Regions from separate parts of the Bradyrhizobium lupini genome, predicted to be linked through region 2. Evidence: predicted binding sites of a transcription regulator. Region 2 holds the regulator's gene; each other region holds the start of a gene.
What was found. The regulator LexA, encoded in region 2, represses DNA repair genes until DNA is damaged. The targets are predictions, from matches to a motif close to TGTTCNNNNTGTGTTCNG.
Positions count from the first base shown of each region.

Region 1 (6,635 bases), 2.1 Mb from region 2:
CTGGCGGAATTGGATGTTCCACCTCCGGCCCCGCGCGCGCCACCTCCAGTCGAGGCCCCACGGCCGGTCGCCGCGCCCGCGGTGATGCGCGGCGAGGCGGCACCTGCGCCCGACATCGCGATCGCCTCGGCGCGCGAGGCCGCACGCACCGCGCCAAGCTTGGAGGCGCTGCGCGAGCTGATGCAGAGCTTTGACGGCTGCGCGCTGAAGCACACGGCGACACGTTTGGTTTTCGCCGACGGCAATCCGCAGGCACGCATCATGTTCGTCGGCGAGGCACCGGGCCGCGACGAGGACATCGAGGGGCTGCCCTTCGTCGGGCGCAGCGGCAAGCTGCTCGATTTGATGATAGGAGCCATAGGCCTCAACCGCACCACGGCCTACATCGCCAACGTGATTCCTGGCGGCCGCCCGGCAACCGCACGCCGACGCCGCAGGAGACGCAAATCTGCCTGCCGTTCATCCAGCGCCAGATCGAGCTGGTGAATCCGGAGGTGCTGGTGACACTCGGCAATCCCTCGACGCAGACGCTGCTGTCGACCCGCGAAGGCATCATGCGTACCCGCGGCCGCTGGTTCGACTACGAGACGGGCGGGCGCACCATTCGCGCGCTGCCGACCTTCCATCCCGCCTATCTGTTGCGCTCGCCGTCGTACAAGCGGCTGGCCTGGCAGGATCTGCGCGCGATCGCGAAGGTGCTGGCGGAGGCGTGAGGGGCGGCTGTGGATTGCTTCGTCGCAAGGGCTCCTCGCAATGACCACCGAAAGAGCGAGCAACTAAGTCCCCTTCGGCCGCACGATGGCCCAGCCGATGCGCAGGAGTTGCTGGCGTCCGGTCACCAGCCATTCGAAGGCGCGCGGGACTTCCGGCACGATGCCGGGAAAGCGCGCGAGGATGTCCGGCGGCGGCGTGCCGGCGGTATCGGAAGCGCGCCAGACCACGACGCCGCCGGTCTCGCTGAATTTGGCCTGATTGATCCAGGGTGTACGCGCGGGCTCGGCATCGATGAAGAGATGCGGCCGGCCGGAATGCAGCGTGATCAAGCTCGCAAGCTGGGTCTCGCCGGCGACCGCGCGCAGGCGATGATTGGTGCGGCGGGCAAAGCTCTCGTCGAAGAAGTCCGAAATCGCGCGGGCCGGCATCGAGGTCGCGATCTCGTTGGCACCGGTCCACGGCAGCAGCAGGACGGCGAGCACGACGCCGATTGCGGGCGCCACGACGGCAGCCGCCCAGACCATCCGCAGCATCCTCGCGCGGCGCATCGCGATGAGATCGCCGGCCCCCACGACCACGGCAAGCCCCGACAACACCAGCACGACGCCGGCGCCGCCGACGACGGCGTCGAGGCCCAGCAGGCCGGAGATCAGCACCGCGCCGAGCGCCGGCGCCAGCGCGAAGAAATAGACGAAATTACGTGCGAGCGGCTCGACCGGCGGGCGGTAGATGATCGGCGCCTCCTCGCTCTTGGGCACGAACAGGCCGGTGTTGAGGACGGTCAGCGCCGGGATCGCCGCCGCACCGAGCAGGAGCCCCCCGAGCAGCCAGGCCGCGTGCAGCGCACGGGCATTGAGCTGGGCGACCTCAGGCAGGGCCGGCAGGACGAGCGCCTCGGCGCGCGTCAGCCAGACGGCATAGGGCAATGCCAGCACGGCGACGACCACCAGCGCAAACAGCGGGTCGAAGGCACGCAACGTGCGGCGGCCGTCCGCGGTTGCGAGCGCGAAGACGACGATCAGCAGCAGCAGGAAGATCGCAGCCGGCGTCGTCAACAGCAAGAGGCCGGCCTCGATCGACCAGGCAAACCAGGCGTTGCCGCGGCGCTGTCCGATGATCTGCCAGGAATGCAGCAGCAGCAGCGCCCAGAGCGGTCGCGCCAGCACCAGAGGGCCGAAGTCGAGTGTGGGCGAGGAGAAGGCCAGCAGCGTCATGGTCAGCAGCACGGCCAGCACTGCCTGCTGGGGGCCGACCACCGCGCGGGACAGATGATAGAGCGTGATCAACGTCGCGATCCCGCAGAGCTCGGCCAGCACGTAGACACCGAACAGGTGGCCGCCGGCAGCGCGATAGGCGATGTCGGCGAGCCAGACCGGCAAGGGCGGCCCGAGATCGGTGCCGACCTGGTATTCGCGGCCGAAGGCCAGCAGGGTCGCGAGACTGCCGGGCGGGCTGCGATAAAACACCAGCGCCACGAACAGCCACATCGCGGCCTGGAGCAGCACGGCGATCCAGACGATCAGCCGCGGCCGCGCGCGAATGAGCTCGATGACCAGGGAGGTAAACCGCATGCAACGTCCGAAAGATGCAGCCAACCCGTGAAGCCGGCCCTATTCGCTCACGACTGTTTTGATAAAGGGCGTGACGCGTCGTGGCAACTGAGTCTCGTCTAGAGATTTGCCGACGCGTCGACTTCCAGGCTCGCGTCCACCTGCAGCTCGATCTCGGTCACCGCAAACAGATCCTGCGCCGGCTCGACCGTCCAGGGCATGTGCTTGGCGCGTGCGGCGGCGACGGGGGCGAAGAAGCTGCGGTGGTGGACGGTGGGACCGAGGCGGTTGAGCGCGTCGAGGTGCTCGGGCACGGCGTAGCCCTTATGCTGCTCGAAACCGTAGCCGGGACAGTCCTGCGCCAACGCGCACATCAGGCGGTCCCGCGTTACCTTGGCGATGATCGAGGCCGCTGCGATCGACAGGACGATGCCGTCGCCGCCGATCACGGCCTCGCAATCGCATTCCGTGTCGAGCCGGTCGCGGCCGTCGACGAAGACGTGCCGCGGCTGCTGGGGCAGCGCCACCACGGCGCGCTTCAGCGCCCACAGCGAGGCGCGCAGGATGTTGTCGCGGTCGATGCGGGAGCGCGAGGCGACGGCCACCGAGACCTGGGCGGTCGCGCAGATCTTGCCGAACAGCCTTTCGCGCTCCTCGGCCGTCAGGCGCTTGGAATCGTCGATGCCGCGCGGGATGCGGTCGGGATCGAGAATCACCGCCGCCGCCACCACCGGACCGGCCAGTGGCCCGCGGCCCGCCTCATCGCAGCCCGCTACCGGCCAAACGCCGCGCTTGATCAGCGCGCGCTCACGGCGGAAGCTTGGGGCAACGATGATGGCGCTCTTTGTGCCGGCCAGCGCCTTGGCGATTTTTTTGGGCGCAGCTTTCTTGTTCTCAGGCGCAGCCTTCTCGCTCTTAGGCGCAGCCTTTTTGGGCGCGCCTTTGGCCGGCTTCTTTGCGGATTGATCCCGAATCATGGCCGGGATCGTGCGCAAGCGGCATGGCCTGCGCAATCGGGAACCTCGAACAATTCCCGTTATTCAAGCCAGCCGCCCTATTCCGCCAGATGCACCCGCCGGTCCTCGCCGACGTCGATGCCGGGCGCGACCACGACCTCCCAGGGATGGCCGTCAGGATCGGCGAAATAGCCGGAATAGCCGCCGTAGTCGGTCTCATGTGCTGCCTTCAGCAACGCGGCTCCCTTGCTGACGGCGAAGACCAGCACCGCATCCACCTCCTCACGCGCGCGGCAATTCCAGGCGAGCGTCATGCCGCGGAACGTCGATGGCCTCGGATGATCAGGCAATTTGGCGTCGACCGCGAGTTGATCCCAGGGAAACAACGCGAGCACCGGACCGCCGGTGTCATAGAACGCAACGGTCTCGCCGGTTACCTTGAGCCGGCGCGAGAAACCGAGCGCGTCGTAAAAGGCAATGCTGGCGCGGATGTCGTTCACGCCCAGCGTGATGACGGTCAGCCGCGGGATAGGAGCTGGCGGTTCCTTACTCATAGACGCCTCTCTCACTTCGTCCCTCAGAACAGGCTGAGCTGATCGCCGTTCCGCTTCGGCTTGGCAAAATGATCCGTCGTCAGCTTGGCGCGCCGTTTGTTCAGCCCGAGCCTGTCGCAAGCGATCTCGAAGCGGCGGCCGATGGTCCAGGCCATCGGGCCGGTGCCCTTCATGCGCTCGCCCCATTTCGCATCGTAGTCACGGCCGCCGCGCATGTCGCGGATCAGCGTGAAGACGTGGCGATACCGGTCCGGATAGTTCGCCATCAGCCATTCCCGAAAGAGATCGCGCACCTCGAGCGGCAACCGCAGCAACACGTAGGAGGCCTCCTTGACGCCGGCATGGGCGGCGGCATCCAGGATGCGCTCGATCTCGGAATCGTTCAGCGCGGGGATCACGGGCGCGACCATGACGGTGGTCGGAATGCCAGCCTCGGAAAGCTGCTTCAGTGCCTCCAGCCGCTTCGGCGGCGTGGACGCCCGCGGCTCCATGGTGCGCGCTAGTTTCGGATCGAGCGAGGTCACGGAGATCCCGACCTTGGCGAGGTTGCGTTTGGCCATTCGCGCGAGAATGTCGATGTCGCGCACGACCAGCGCCGACTTGGTGACGATCCCGACGGGATGGCCGGCGCGCTCCAGCACCTCCAGAATGCCGCGCATGATTTTGCGCTCGCGCTCGATCGGCTGATAGGGATCGGTGTTGGTGCCGATCGCGATCATCCGCGGCTCGTAGCCCGGCGCCGCAAGCTCCTTCTCGAGCAACGCCGGCGCCTCGGGCTTCACGAACAGCTTCGACTCAAAGTCGAGCCCCGGCGACAGGCCAAGATAGGCATGCGTCGGCCGCGCGAAGCAATAGACGCAGCCGTGCTCGCAACCGCGGTAGGGATTGATCGAACGATCGAAGCCGATGTCGGGAGATTCGTTGCGGGTGATCACCTTGCGCGAGGTGTCGATCCCGACCGTGGTCTTGAACGGGGGCAGTTCTTCAAGGCTCTGCCAGCCATCGTCGAATGCGACGCGCGCCTCGGCCTCAAACCGGCCGCTGGCGTTGGACTGCGCGCCCCGGCCTCGCCTGCGCTGGCGGTCGATGGCGACCGCCAGCTCAGGGAAGTCAGAAGGCGCACCCGCCGGCTCGGAGGGCGCCGTGACCGGCGGGTGCTTGAGAGCATGAGAGGATGCTGGACTCATGAAGCCAAGATAGCATGTCAAAGGAACAAATCAAGAACACAAACAAAAAACGTGAAAACAACCCCATGCACAGTCGAGCTGCCCAAATTTCGGGCGGGGGTTTTTGACTTCACGCAACACCAGCGTGACCACGATTCCGTTTGATCACGGGAGGGATCGATCGTCGCGGAACATGGTTGATGACGATCGTTGGGTGAAGGTCGGCAAGAACATGACAAATCAACAACAATTGGCCGCAGCGAGCAGCAACCTCGATCTGCTCGACCGCTATTGGCGCGCCGCGAACTATCTCTCCGTTGGGCAAATCTATCTCCTCGACAATCCGCTGCTGCGCGAGCCCTTACGGCCCGAGCACATCAAGCCGCGTTTGCTCGGCCATTGGGGCACGACGCCCGGTTTGAACTTCATTTATGCCCATCTCAACCGCGTCATCCGCGCGCTGGACCTGAACGTGATCTATGTCTGCGGTCCCGGGCACGGCGGCCCCGGCATGGTCGCCAACACCTATCTCGAAGGCAGCTACAGCGAGCTCTATCCCGATATCGCGCGCGATACCGAGGGGTTGCGCAAGCTGTTCAGGCAATTCTCCTTCCCCGGCGGCATCCCGAGTCACGCGGCGCCGGAAACGCCGGGCTCGATCCACGAAGGCGGTGAGCTCGGTTACGCGCTGGTGCATGCCTATGGCGCGGCCTTCGACAATCCCGACCTGATCGTCGCCTGTGTCGTCGGTGACGGCGAGGCCGAGACCGGCCCGCTCGCCGCGTCCTGGCACTCCAACAAATTCCTCAATCCTGCGCATGACGGCGCGGTGCTGCCGATCCTGCATCTCAACGGTTACAAGATTGCCAATCCGACCGTGCTCGGCCGGATGCGCGACGACGAGATCCGCGATCTCTTCCGCGGGCTCGGCCACGAGCCGCTGTTCGTCGAGGGCGACGATCCCAAATTGATGCACCGGGCCATGGCAGACGCGCTCGACGTCGCGCTCGTCAGCATCCGGTCGATCCAGCAGCACGCCCGCGACGGCCGCAAGAGCGTCGAACGTCCGCGCTGGCCGATGATCGTGCTGCGCAGCCCGAAGGGCTGGACCGGCCCCAAGGAAGTCGACGGCAAGAAGGTGGAGGGCTTTTGGCGGGCGCATCAGGTGCCCGTCGCGAACTGTCGCGAGAACCCAGCGCATCTGAAGATTCTCGAAGACTGGATGCGCAGCTACGAGCCGGAAAAGCTGTTCGACGCGAACGGCGCGCTCATTGCCGAGCTCCAGGCGCTCGCGCCCGAAGGCAATCGCCGCATGGGCGGCAATCCGCACGCCAATGGCGGCCTTCTGAAGAAGGAGCTGAAGCTGCCGGACTTCCGCAGTTTCGCCGTCGAAGTAGCGCAGCCGGGCGGCGTCGTGGCGGAGGCAACCCGCGAGCTCGGGAAATTCCTGCGCGACGTCATCCGCCTCAACACCGAGGCCCGCAACTTCCGCATCATGGGCCCGGACGAGACTGCGTCGAACCGGCTCGATGCGGTGTTCGAGGCCACCGAACGCGTCTGGATGGAGCCGACAAAACCTTACGACGTGCATCTCGCCCAGGACGGACGCGTGATGGAAGTCCTGAGCGAGCATCTCTGCCAGGGCTGGTTAGAGGGTTACCTGCTCACGGGCCGGCACGGCTTCTTCTCCTGCTA
Region 1 is NZ_CP162553.1:1,863,550-1,870,184, forward strand. It holds partial or broken gene AB3L03_RS09100 (uracil-DNA glycosylase family protein) at 1-713, shown strand, start outside; gene AB3L03_RS09105 (glycosyltransferase family 39 protein) at 777-2,285, opposite strand; gene AB3L03_RS09110 (ribonuclease HII) at 2,384-3,241, opposite strand; gene AB3L03_RS09115 (VOC family protein) at 3,319-3,774, opposite strand; gene AB3L03_RS09120 (PA0069 family radical SAM protein) at 3,798-4,961, opposite strand; gene AB3L03_RS09125 (phosphoketolase) at 5,173-6,635, shown strand, end outside.
Region 1: AB3L03_RS09120 (PA0069 family radical SAM protein) is a predicted target of LexA. The motif match lies at 4,983-5,000, and genes of this name have one in related genera.

Region 2 (6,635 bases):
ACGCCTCGAACTTCGCCGCCGACCTCAATCCGCAGTCACTGGAAATTCTCGCTAATGCCCGCGTCGAGGCATCGGTCGCGGAAAGCAATTCGACCGAGCCGATGCAGTTCGAGCGCCAGGGCTATTTCGTGCGCGACAAGGACTCGACGTCCGACAGACCGGTATTTTCCAGGACTATCGGTCTGCGCGACACGTTCGCGAAGGAAGTTGCCAAAGGCTGAAAAGAGCTGCGAGACCACAATGAGCAACGAAGCCGACGCTATCGTTTCCGGCATCATCGCGAAATGGCGCGCCGGCTTCGCCACGCTCGATGCGGCCGCGCTCTCATCGCTCTATGCGAGGAATGCCTTCTTCTTCGGCTCCAACCCAAAGCTCTACCGGGGCAGGGCCGGCGTCGCAGACTATTTCAACGGCCTGCCGCGCTGGCGCAAGCCGAGCGCGGTGTTTTCCGAGGTGACGGCGGCGCAGGCAGGTCCTGATCTGATCAATATGGCCGCGACCATCTCGTTCGATCTCGCCGGCGAACGCCCCGATTTCTCGGTCAAGATGAGCTGGGTCATCATGCGCGAGGACGGCGAGTGGAAGATCGTCAATCACCATGCTTCGTCGCAGGCGCCGCTGATCTGACGAGCGGGCACACGGCTTCGTCATTCTCGTGAGAGAACGAACGTGCTCCCCGCGCGTTGGGGTGGGTCCAACAAGGAACCCACCATGCAGAACATCGCAGAGCATATGGAAGTGATCGGCGCCGACGGCGTCCACATCGGCACCGTCGACAAGGTCGAAGGCAATCGCATCAAGCTGACCAAGAAGGACAGCGGCGAGGGCAGCCACAAGGGCCATCATCACTTCATCGACAAGGGCCTCGTCGCCGATATCGAGGGCAACAAGGTCAGGCTGTCGGCCAAGGCGGATGTGGCCGTGACGATGGAAGAGGAAAAGTAGCGGCCGCGCCCCTTCGTTCCTGATCCGTACCGCTATCCGCCCACCTGCACGTTCCGGTAGCTTCTGGCTTCGTTGCGTATCATCGAGTGCAGGGAATGGCCGAGCCGGGCCGGCCGGTACGATCGCAGGGGATCGCGGGGACGTGGCCCGCGGGCCGCGCCGCGTCCGCGGGCGGCCTCGCGCCTGCAGGCCTCGACCTCTGGACATCGCTGGCCGAGACCCTCCGCGCCTGGCTGCGCGCCGAGGCGGGCGCCGGGCGGCTGTTGCCGTGGGTGCCCGTCGCGTTTGGCTGCGGCATCGCGCTTTATTTCTCTGCCGATCATGAGCCGGTGCTGTGGGTCGTTGCCACGACCGCCATCGCGCTCCTGCTTGGCGCGGCTCTGTTGCGGCGGAGCCGGCTGTTCGCCCCGGCCATCATGATCGCGGCGGTCGCGGCCGGCTTTGCCGTCGCAACCTGGAAGACGGCGCGCATCGCCCACCCGGTGCTGGCAAGGGCGCTCTATTCGGTGTCGTTGTCGGGCTTCGTCGAGGCTCGCGACATCCGCGAGCGTACCGATCGTTTCGTGCTGCGCGTCACGGCGATGGAGGCGCAGCGCAGCGACGTCAGGCTCGAGCGCGTGCGCCTGTCGGTCCGCAAGGGCACCGCGCCGGAGGTCGGTAGCTTCGTTCAGCTGAAGGCACGGCTGATGCCGCCACTCGCGCCGGTGCGGCCCGGCAGCTACGACTTTTCGCGTGACATGTTCTTCCAGGGCATCGGCGCCTCCGGCTTCGCGATGGGCGCCATCACGGTGGCGTCGCCGCCTGAGACCGGCGGCTTACGGCTGCGTTACGCGGCCTTCATGCAAGGCCTGCGCGATGCGATCGATGCCCGCATCCGGGCGACGCTCGACGGCGACAATCGGGCGATCGCGACCGCGCTGCTCACCGGGCGGCGCGATGCGATCACCACGCCCGTCAACGATGCGATGTTCATCTCCGGCCTCGGCCACGTGCTCTCGATCTCCGGTTATCACATGGCCGTCGTTGCCGGCGTCGTGTTCTTCGCGGTGCGCGCGCTGCTCGCTCTGATCCCCGGATTGGCGGCCGGCTTCGCCATCAAGAAATGGTCGGCCGCCGCCGCGCTGGTCGCCGCTGCGTTCTACCTGCTGCTGTCGGGCGCGGAGGTCGCCACGCAAAGGTCGTTCTTCATGACGGCGGTGGTGCTGATCGCGGTGATGGTCGATCGCCGCGCCATCACCTTCCGCACGCTTGCTGTGGCTGCGCTGATCGTGCTGGCGGTCGCGCCGGAAGCGCTGGTGCATCCGAGTTTTCAGATGTCGTTTGCGGCAACGCTCGGCTTGGTCGCACTGGTGCAGATCGGCATGCCCAATTTGTTTGCCTCGCCGGACAATTCGGCGACTGCGCGCATTGCGATGTGGGGTGGGCGCGAGATTGCGATGCTGTTCATGGCTTCGCTGATTGCGGGACTTGCGACCACGCCCTATGCCGCCTTTCATTTCCACCGTGTCACGCCGTTCGGCGTGCTCGCCAATCTCGGCGCGATGCCGGTGGTCTCTGCGCTGGTGATGCCGGCGGGGCTGTTGGGGCTGCTTGCTGCGCCGTTCGGGCTGGACAGCGTGTTCTGGTGGGTGATGGGGATTGGCATCGAGTGGATGGTCGCGGTCTCGCGCTGGGTCGCGTCCTTGCCGGGCGCGGTGGGCCGCATCCCGGCGTTCGGGATCGCGCCGCTGATCGCGGCGAGCCTGGGAATCATTGTGCTCGGCTTGTTGCGCACGCCGCTGCGCTGGTCCGGCGCCCTGGTGCTGCTGGCAGCGATCCTCTGGGGACTGTCGGCGCGGCAGCCCGACATCCTGATTGCCGGGGATGGCGCCAGCGTCGCGGTGCGGGGCAGGGACGGATATCTGCACCTGATCAGGACGAACAAGGACAGCTTTCTGCTCAAGGAATGGCTCGCTGCCGACGCCGATCCGCGCGATGCGGGCAGAGCCTCGCTTGCCGATGGCGTGTCCTGCGACGAATCCGGCTGCGTGACGCCACTGGCCGACGGGAGGCTGGTCGCGCTGGCACTGCGCGTCGACGCTCTCGCAGACGATTGCAGTCGGGCCGCCCTGGTGGTGACGACGTCCCGCGCCGCCCGATTGCGCGGCGATGGTGGTCGATCGGCAGCGGCTCGCCAGCCAGAGCGCGCTGGCGCTGACGCAGCGTGGTGACGGTTTTGTGGTTCAGGCAGTGAGGGCGAGAGGCACGAGCCGCCCCTGGTTGCCGGCCGGCGCCGGCGAGGGTGATTTCGACGGCAGCCTCGCGCCAAAGTCGACCGCGCCTCGCATCAAGGACGCAACGCCGGCGGACACCGATCTGCAAGCCGACGATTGATCTGATGGTGCGGAGCAACGCAGTGGTTCGGTGCGTCCGTTCGGATCTGCGGGGTGCAAACCACACCATCTCGCCGGCCACGGCCGGCGATGGCGATTCAATCCTGACCTCCGACTTCGTAGCCGGAGGGCGGCTCTGTCAGCCGATCGGCAGGTGCGTGACGGTCGGCTGCCTGTCGGCGGTGATCTGCGCCTTGTGCTCGCGCTCGGTGACCGACTGAGTCACCGGCAGTTGCAGCACCGTCGCGCGCTGGCCTTCGACGAGCTGCGTCACCAGCACGTATTTGCCGTCGGGGAATTCGATCGCATCATGATGGCGGTCGGGAACGTGCGGATCGATCTTGCCGAACTTGCCCACGCGGGAATTGATGGTGCGCGTCCAGATCCAGCGATTGTCGTAGCGGACGTCGTCGGCGAAGGCGAGCTCCGTCCCCGGCAGCAGGCAGACGGCAACAGACGGATCGGCTGCAGAGGCGAAGCCGCGCGTCGAGGTGCCGCGGAAGCTTGTCGTGACGATCGTCTCGCCGACTTCGGCGGGGCGCGACGCGACGGCATGTAGGCTGTAGTCACACATCGGGTGCTCCTCATGCTGGGATAGCAACCCGCGTCTCTTATCGAGGCGCAGGCCTCTATCAGAGTGGAAGCACGAACGCTCTGCTTGGTTGTGGGCAAATCTGCGGCTGGCTTCCGCAAGCCGCGATCACATTATCTTTCCCGAATTCAATAGGAACAAAGCTCGCCGCGATGCATTCGGGAGGCGCGTACGCGAACATTGCCAACTTGGCTGCAACGGCCGAACTTGACCGCTGGTCGCTGTTTCCTCGAACAACCGAGCCGCGAAGCGGTGCTGCTTGAAGCGGTGCTGCTTCGTCGGCGTGGCGAGGAGCCAGCGTTGGAGGAGGGGCCGGATAGTCTGTGCAGAACCAGAAAGGCTATCCAGCCGGAGCGGACGATGATCCGCTCCAATCTCTGACCGGCGATGCCGATCGGAAGCGCGCGAGGCGCCAAGCACCTCCGGCATGAAGTGCTTCCGATATGAAGTACTGCCGATAGAAAGACTCCCGGTATCAGTACTTCCGGTAAAGCCCGATCAGCTTGCCCTGAATCTTCACCCGGTTGGGCGGCAGGATGCGGACCTCATAGGCCGCGTTGGCGGGCTCGAGCGCGATCGAGGCGCCGCGACGGCGGAAGCGCTTCAGCGTCGCTTCCTCGTCGTCGATCAGCGCCACCACGATGTCGCCGGTATCGGCGCTCTCGTTGCGCTGGATCAGGGCCATGTCGCCGTCGAGAATGCCGGCTTCGACCATCGAGTCGCCGCGCACTTCCAGCGCGTAATGCTCGCCCGAGCCGAGCATGTCAGGCGGTACGCTGATAGTATGGCTGCGGGTCTGCAACGCCTCGATCGGCGTGCCGGCCGCGATGCGGCCCATCACCGGCACCGCGACGGGACGTTCGCCCTCGTCAGCGGGCAGGCTCGCGCTCGCACGCACCTTGCCGAGATTGCCCTCGATGACGCTCGGCGTGAAGCCGCGGCGGCTGCCAGCGGCTGCCTGGAGCTCCGGCAGCTTGATGACTTCAATCGCACGGGCGCGGTTGGGCAGGCGTCGGATGAAGCCACGCTCCTCGAGCGCCGTGATCAGGCGATGGATGCCCGACTTCGAGCGCAGATCGAGCGCATCCTTCATCTCGTCGAAGGAGGGCGGCACGCCGCTTTCCTTCAGACGTTCACTGATGAACCGCAGAAGCTCGTATTGTTTGCGCGTTAACATCTCGACCAAAGTCCCCCGGTTGATGTCGTCCGATTCCGAGACGCTGAATTCGGCCATAAGCCGCTGCATGCTCGAAACAAATCATGAACAGACACTATATGTTCGATACATGTTCCGCAACTGCTTAATTTACCGTGAACAGAGCAAAGTGCGCGGAACGCGCGTTGCGGGGGCGCTCAGACGGGGAGCCGCAACACTTCGCAAGCCGTGCCGGCTTCGGCCTTCGGCGCGAATGGTGCGCGGACGAGAAGTACCTGTGCTGCAGCGAGATCTGCAAGCAGCGAAGAGTCCTGATGATTGACGGGAACAACGACGCGTGTGCCATCGTCACGCTCCTCAAGATGCGCGCGCAGATAGTCCTCGCGCTGGTCGTTGGCGCCGACGTCGCGGCCGAGCACGGCGCGTTCACGGCGATGGTGAATCACTGAACGGCCCGACAGGGCGCGAATCAGCGGCACCATGAACAGGAAAGCGCACACGTAGGACGATACGGGATTGCCCGGCAGGCCGATCACACCCATTGCGCCGAGTCGCCCGTGCATCATTGGCTTGCCTGGCCGCATCGCGATCTTCCAGAACGCCATCGCGATGCCTTCGTCCCGCAGTGCCTGCTGGACCAGATCGTGGTCGCCGACCGATGCGCCGCCGGTCGTGATCAGGACGTCGGCGCCGCTCTCGCGGGCGCGGCGGATGCCGGCGGTGGTCGCCTCCAGCGTGTCGGCGGCAATACCGAGGTCGATGGTCTCGGCGCCCTCGCTGCGGGCGAGCGCGTGCAGGGCGTAGCCGTTGGAATAGACGATCTGGCCGTGGCCGGGCGTGGTGCCCGGCATCACCAGCTCGTCGCCGGTGGCGAGAATCGCGACTTTCGGACGCCTGACAACGGCAAGGTGCGGATGATCCATCCCGGCGGCGAGCGCGAGGTCTCGCTCGGTCAAACGGCTTCCTTGCGCAGGAGCACGTCGCCCTCGCGGAAATCGACGCCGGCGGGGCGGATGTGCCGGCCGGCGATTGCGGCTTCCTTGATCGTGATCCGCTTGCCGGCGGCGACCGTGTCCTCCTGGATCACGACGGCGTCCGCGCCAAAGGGAACGACGCCGCCGGTGAAGATCCGCACGGCCTCGCCGGCTCCGACCGTCCCCTCGAACGGTCGGCCCGCTGCGACTTCGCCGATGACGGTGAGCTCCGAATCGATCGTCGCGGCATCGGCCGCGCGCACCGCGTAGCCGTCCATCGCCGACATCGCCTGCGGCGGCTGCGTGCGCCGCGCCACGACGTCACGCGCGAGCACGCGATGGTAGGCCTCGTCGAGGGAAATCATTTCTTCCGGCAGCGGCTCTGCACCCGCCAGCACCGCGGCAAGCGCGTCAGAAACCGGCATCAAGGCCACGGCGAAAACTCCTGCTCGGCACGTTCGGGCGAATGTTCCGCACGTCTTCTAGCCGAGCGCAGGCGCAGAGGCAAAAGCGGCTGAGCAGGCACAGTCATCCCGCCCCTTCACATTGTTCCGGAAGGCAGGATCAAGCGCGTCGCGGCATGATCCGAAGGAGGT
Region 2 is NZ_CP162553.1:7,550,060-7,556,694, forward strand. It holds gene AB3L03_RS36330 (glutamine--tRNA ligase/YqeY domain fusion protein) at 1-221, shown strand, start outside; gene AB3L03_RS36335 (nuclear transport factor 2 family protein) at 241-627, shown strand; gene AB3L03_RS36340 (DUF2171 domain-containing protein) at 712-945, shown strand; partial or broken gene AB3L03_RS36345 (ComEC/Rec2 family competence protein) at 1,041-3,318, shown strand; gene AB3L03_RS36350 (hypothetical protein) at 3,457-3,891, opposite strand; gene lexA (transcriptional repressor LexA) at 4,385-5,086, opposite strand; partial or broken gene glp (gephyrin-like molybdotransferase Glp) at 5,263-6,473, opposite strand.

Region 3 (6,635 bases), 100 kb from region 2:
ATGGCGTAGTCGAGATAGGACTTCTTCATCTCCTCGAAGATGGAGACGGGGCGAATATCCGAGGGTTGCGCCGGCTGGTCGCCGGGCTTGTCGTCGTCGTCAGCCAAGGGGAAATCCGGTGAGGTTTTATCTGGGAATCATATAGCGCATCGAGCCTCTGATAACCACCCTCGCGGCGTTCTGGGAAGCGCTTGTTCCGCCTATTTTTCCAACAACTTAAGCCCTTGCGAGCGGTGTCTCGGACAGCACTCGCATCGGCCTTGCAAAATCGCCGCTCACGCGTGGAAAGCCGCGCGGTGAGCTTGCCGCGTCGGCGCGTTTGCCAAGCCGCAATCCGAGCTCACCCCAAACATGAAGCGGGCCCGGAAATGCCGAGCCCGTCCTGTCGATTAGTGGGATGTTCTGACATGAGATGAGAAGCGCCGCCCATCCGGCCGGGCGTCCGCATCAGGCGCCGCGTTCTTGGAGCGGAATCGCTCAGAACGGGATATCGTCGTCCATGTCGCTGTTGCGGCCACCGCCGCCGGCGGCAACAGGGCGCCGCGGCGCGCTGCTGACCGGACCGGAGGAGCCGAAATCGCCGCCCGGCTCGTCGCCGAAGCTGCCGCCTCCGCCACCGCCGCTACGACCGTCCAGCATCGTCAACGTCGAGTTGAACCCCTGGAGCACGACTTCGGTCGAGTACTTTTCGACACCGCTCTGGTCGGTCCATTTGCGGGTCTGGAGCGCACCCTCGACGTAAATCTTGGCGCCCTTCTTCAGATACTGTTCGGCGACCTTGCAGAGCCCTTCATTGAAGATCACGACGCGGTGCCACTCGGTCTTTTCCTTGCGCTCGCCAGTCGCCTTGTCGCGCCACGTCTCCGAGGTCGCGACGCTCAGATTGGCGATCGGCCGCCCGTCCTGGGTGCGGCGGATTTCAGGATCCTTGCCGAGATTTCCAACCAGAATGACCTTGTTGACGCTTCCCGCCATCTCCGCTCTCCGCTCCGAATGCCACTGAATTCAAGAAGGCCGGTCCGCTCCCGCGTTCCGCCGTGCCTGTTGAGGCGACCCTATACGCTCGCCGAACACTTGCGGACGACGATCAGGCCGTCACCCCTCCGGTTATCCCCACATATAGCATCGACCTCCGGTTCGTTCCAGATTTGTTCTTGGCGAAGACAGATCTGAAGGCGTGGGATCGATCGGCCACATGTGTTGCGGAAAGGCACACGTCGATTGGAACCTTTGTAGGTTCCCAAAAATGGAAGAAAGAACTTAACATTCAGCAAGTTATGGGTACTCGCACTGCCCCGGTCTTGTTGCATTTGGGAGACGGACTCTGCCGCTCCGTAGAGCTACGGTTGCCTCGGACTTAGTTCATATGGGCCCTCGCGCCTGATCAGCCGCTTCGGGGAAATAAGAAGCGGACGAAACCTGGGGAGACTGGCAATGAATAAGCTTCTTATTTGTGCAATCGGTGCAGTGGCGATGGGCTTGTCGGCTCCCGCAAGCGCGGCGGACATGGCCGCGCGTCCCTACACCAAAGCCCCGCCGCCGGCGGTTGCCGCCATCTACGACTGGAGCGGCTTCTACATCGGCATCAACGGCGGCGGTGGCTCCAGCCACAAGTGCTGGGACTTCGTCACGCCCGCGACCGGCGTTCTCGTCGGCGAAGGCTGTCACAATGCAACAGGGGGCACCGTCGGCGGCCAGATCGGCTATCGCTGGCAGTCCGCCAATTGGGTGTTCGGTCTGGAAGGCCAGGGCAACTGGGCTGACTTCCGGGGCGACAACGTGAGCACCCTCTTCCCTGGTACCGCTTTGGTGACGGGTGATCGCAACCGTTCCCGCATCGACGCTTTCGGTCTCATCACCGGTCAGGTCGGTTACGCCTGGAACAACGTGCTGCTTTACGTGAAGGGCGGCGCCGCCGTCGTCGGTGACAAGTACGACATCTACGCTGCTGCGGGTACGCCCGGCGCGGGCGCGCTGCTGGCTTCGGCCCGGGAGACTCGCTGGGGTGGCACGGTCGGGGCCGGTCTGGAATTCGGCTTCGCCCCGAACTGGTCGCTGGGCTTTGAGTACGACCACATCTTCCTTGGCGATCGCACGATCGGCTTCACAACGCCCGCGGGTGCGGTATTCGGCAGCGACCGGATTCGCCAGGACGTAGACATGGGCCTGGTGCGCTTGAACTATCGCTGGGGCGGTCCGGCCATCGCAAGGTACTGATCGCGCTGGACATATCGCACTTCGAAGGCCGGCCTTGCGCCGGCCTTTTGCTGTGCAGTTCTCCAATATTAATCGGTCAATAACCGTTCCGTTTTCCGACCGTTGTTGCTTTTGAGTGACACAACTTGCGGCTTCACTGGTGTAAGTACGGCATCAGTTGGGCAAGTGAGTCCGATGCCCTCCCTATCGTGGAAGGCACAATCAGAAACTGGGACTGGGATTAGTTGAAAATGAAAAAGGTTTTGTTGGCTTCGGCCTGTTTGTTCGCTCTCGCCGCCCCGGCTTCGGCCGCTGATCTCGCGGCGCGCCCCTACACCAAGGCCCCGGTGGCCATGGCTTCGGTCTACAACTGGACCGGCTTCTACCTCGGTATCGTCGGTGGCGGCGCTTGGGAAAATTCCTCGACCGACCCGAAGATGAAGGGCGGCTTCGTCGGCGGTACTGCCGGCTACAACTGGCAGACCGGCAATGTCGTGCTCGGCGTCGAGGCCGATGGTTCCTGGGCTGATGTCAGCGCGTCGGTCACCGGCCCCGTTGCCGTCCCCGGCTTCGGCCTCGTCAGCACCACCCTCAGCTCCAAAACCGATGCGATGGGAACCGTGCGCGGCCGCATCGGCTACGCCGTCAACAACGTCCTGTTTTACGGCACCGGTGGTTACGCCTGGATCGACAACAAGCTCAGCGTCAGCGCGCTCGGCGTGACCGTTTCCGACAGCAAGTGGCACTCCGGCTGGACCGTCGGTGCGGGCGTCGAAGCGTTCTTCGCTCCGCAGTGGTCGGTCAAGGGCGAGTACCTCTTTCGCAGCCTCGGCGGCGAGACCTACTTCTCGGGCGCCCTGCCCTCCGGCACGCTCGAGTTTCACACCGTGCAGGTCGGCGTGAACTATCACTTCGGGGGCCCGGTGGTCGCCAAGTACTGAGTTCAGTACTTAGCCCCAACGCCATCCGCGTTACGAAAGGCCGGCCTTGTGCCGGCCTTTTTGTTTTGTCGGGCACGTTGCCGCGCAGTTCCACCCTGCTCCTGCCAGATGCCGCCAGTGCGCCAACAATCCGTTGACGATTCGCAAGTCCCACTGGAAATCCGTCTCCGTTCTTCCTACGTTCGCTGACAACCCCATCGGCGCCGATCCCGGTTCCGGGCGAAGCGCGCCTTTTTTGTTGGCGCGATCGCGCGCCTTTGGGATTCCTTGAGGGCAACCCGGATGGATGAAGTGATCAAGGCGAAGCGCCAACAGCAGAACGTGGGATCAAACCTGCGCGCAATTACCATCCGTGGCGCGCGCGAGCACAATCTCAAGAACGTCGATGTCGAGATTCCCCGCGACAAGCTGGTGGTGTTCACGGGGCTGTCGGGCTCCGGCAAATCCTCGCTCGCGTTCGACACCATCTACGCCGAAGGCCAGCGCCGCTACGTCGAATCGCTGTCTGCCTACGCCCGCCAGTTCCTGGAGATGATGCAGAAGCCCGACGTCGACCAGATCGACGGCCTGTCGCCGGCGATCTCGATCGAGCAGAAGACGACGTCGAAGAACCCGCGCTCCACCGTCGGCACGGTGACCGAAATCTACGACTACATGCGCCTGCTGTGGGCGCGCGTCGGCGTGCCCTATTCGCCCGCCACCGGCCTGCCGATCGAGAGCCAGATCGTCTCGCAGATGGTCGATCGCGTGCTGGCGCTGCCCGAGGGCTCGCGCCTCTATCTGCTCGCGCCGGTCGTGCGCGGCCGCAAGGGCGAGTACCGCAAAGAGCTTGCCGAATGGCTCAAGAAGGGCTTTCAGCGCGTCAAGATCGACGGCGCCTTCCACGAGCTCGCCGAAGCCCCTGTTCTCGACAAGAAATTCCCGCACGACATCGACGTCGTCGTCGATCGCATCGTGGTGCGCCCCGACATCGGCCAGCGCCTCGCCGAAAGTTTCGAGACCGCGCTGAAACTTGCCGAGGGCCTCGCCGTCATCGAATTCGCGGATGCGCCGGCTGCGGCAGCACCCGCGGAAGAGAAGAAGAAGACCGCAAAGATCCACGACAAGAGCGGACCCGAGCGCATGCTGTTCTCGGAAAAGTTCGCCTGCCCGGTGTCCGGCTTCACCATCCCCGAGATCGAGCCCCGGCTGTTCTCGTTCAACAACCCCTATGGCGCCTGTCCCGCGTGCGGCGGCCTCGGCGTCGAGCAGCATGTCGACGAAGACCTCGTCATTCCCGACAAGGAGCTCGCCATTGGCAAGGGCGCGATCGCGCCCTGGGCCAAGTCTTCGTCGCCCTATTACATTCAGACGCTGACTGCGCTCGGCAAGCACTACAAGTTCACGCTGACCACCAAATGGAAGGATCTGCCCAAGAAGACGCAGAACGCGATCCTCCATGGCTCCGGCGAGGACGAGATCAAGTTCTCCTACGAGGACGGCGTCCGCTCCTACGACACCAAGAAGCCGTTCGAGGGCGTCATCACCAACATCAACCGCCGCTATCGCGAGACCGAGAGCGAGTGGGCGCGCGAGGAGCTGGCGAAGTATTTCCACGACGTACCCTGCGAGGCGTGCCACGGTTTTCGGCTCAAGCCCGAGGCGCTCTGCGTCAAGATCGGCGGCAAGCATATCGGCGACATCTCCGAGATGTCGGTGAAGGGCGCCGGCGCGTGGTTCGAGACCGTGCCGGAGGCGCTGAACACTCAGCAGAACGAGATCGCCGGCCGCATCCTCAAGGAGATCCGCGAGCGCCTTACCTTCCTGCTCGATGTCGGCCTCAACTACCTCACACTCTCCCGCTCCTCCGGCACGCTGTCCGGCGGCGAGAGCCAGCGCATCCGGCTGGCTTCGCAGATCGGCTCGGGCCTGACAGGCGTGCTCTACGTGCTCGACGAGCCCTCGATCGGCTTGCACCAGCGCGACAACGCGCGCCTGCTCGACACGCTCAAGAGACTTCGTGACCTCGGCAACACCGTGATCGTGGTCGAGCACGACGAGGACGCGATCCTGCTCGCCGACCACGTGCTCGACATCGGCCCCGGCGCCGGCATGCATGGCGGCAACATCATCGCCGAAGGCACGCCCGCCGAGATCATGCGCAACCCCAACTCGCTGACGGGCAAATATCTCACCGGCGAGCTCGAGGTCGAGGTGCCCGAGCGGCGCCCGCCGAACCATCGCCGCACCATCAAGGTGGTCAACGCGCGCGGCAATAACCTCAAGAACGTTACGGCCGAAATTCCGCTCGGCCTGTTCACCTGCGTCACCGGCGTCTCCGGCGGCGGCAAGTCGACGCTGCTGATCGACACGCTCTACAAGGCGATCGCCCGCAAGCTGAACAATGCCAGCGAAGGCGCCGCGCCGCACGACCGCATCGAGGGCCTCGAGCACATCGACAAGATCATCGACATCGACCAGTCGCCGATCGGTCGCACGCCGCGCTCCAACCCCGCGACCTATACCGGTGCCTTCACGCCGATCCGCGAATGGTTCGCCGGCCTGCCCGAGTCGAAAGCGCGCGGCTACGAGCCCGGCCGGTTCTCCTTCAACGTCAAGGGCGGCCGCTGCGAGGCCTGCCAGGGCGACGGCGTCATCAAGATCGAGATGCACTTCTTGCCCGACGTCTACGTCACCTGCGACGTCTGCAAGGGCAAGCGCTACAACCGCGAGACGCTGGAGGTCCTATTCAAGGGCAAGAGCATCGCCGACGTGCTCGACATGACCGTCGAGGAAGCGGCCGAGTTCTTCAAGGCGGTCCCACGTGTACGCGAGACGTTCCAGACGCTGCATCGCGTCGGCCTCGACTACATCCATGTCGGCCAGCAGGCCACGACGCTCTCGGGCGGCGAAGCCCAGCGCGTCAAGCTCGCAAAAGAGCTGTCAAAGCGCGCCACCGGCCGCACGCTCTACATCCTGGACGAGCCGACCACCGGGTTGCATTTCCACGACGTCAAGAAGCTGTTGGAGGTGCTGCACGAGCTGGTCGCGCAGGGCAACACGGTCGTCGTCATCGAGCACAATCTCGAAGTGATCAAGACCGCCGACTGGGTCATCGACCTCGGCCCCGAAGGCGGCGATGGCGGCGGCGAGATCGTCGCCTGGGGCCCGCCAGAGGACATCGCAAAAGCGCCGCGGAGCTATACGGGGAAGTTCCTGGCGCCGGTGCTGGCGAAGGCTCGGAAGCCGAAGCGGAGACGCGCGGCGAGCGAGGCGGCCGAGTAGGTTACGCCGCGGGAGCGGCCGACACATTGTCTGAGGGAGACTGAGTTTGCCTGCCGGACTTGTGCAAACCTATCGTGCGTTCGCCCACAATAATGCTTGGGCAAACCACCGGCTGCTCACCGCTTGCGCGGCGCTGTCTCAGGCCGACTTCGAAGCCGAGCGGACCGGCTTCTTTCCGAGCCTGCAACGCACGCTGAACCACATCCATGTCATCGACCTCTTCTATGTCGATGC
Region 3 is NZ_CP162553.1:7,653,378-7,660,012, reverse strand. It holds gene gyrA (DNA gyrase subunit A) at 1-107, opposite strand, end outside; gene AB3L03_RS36870 (single-stranded DNA-binding protein) at 478-975, opposite strand; gene AB3L03_RS36865 (outer membrane protein) at 1,435-2,217, shown strand; gene AB3L03_RS36860 (outer membrane protein) at 2,448-3,137, shown strand; gene uvrA (excinuclease ABC subunit UvrA) at 3,420-6,401, shown strand; gene AB3L03_RS36850 (DinB family protein) at 6,448-6,635, shown strand, end outside.
Region 3: uvrA (excinuclease ABC subunit UvrA) is a predicted target of LexA. The motif match lies at 3,306-3,323, and genes of this name have one in related genera.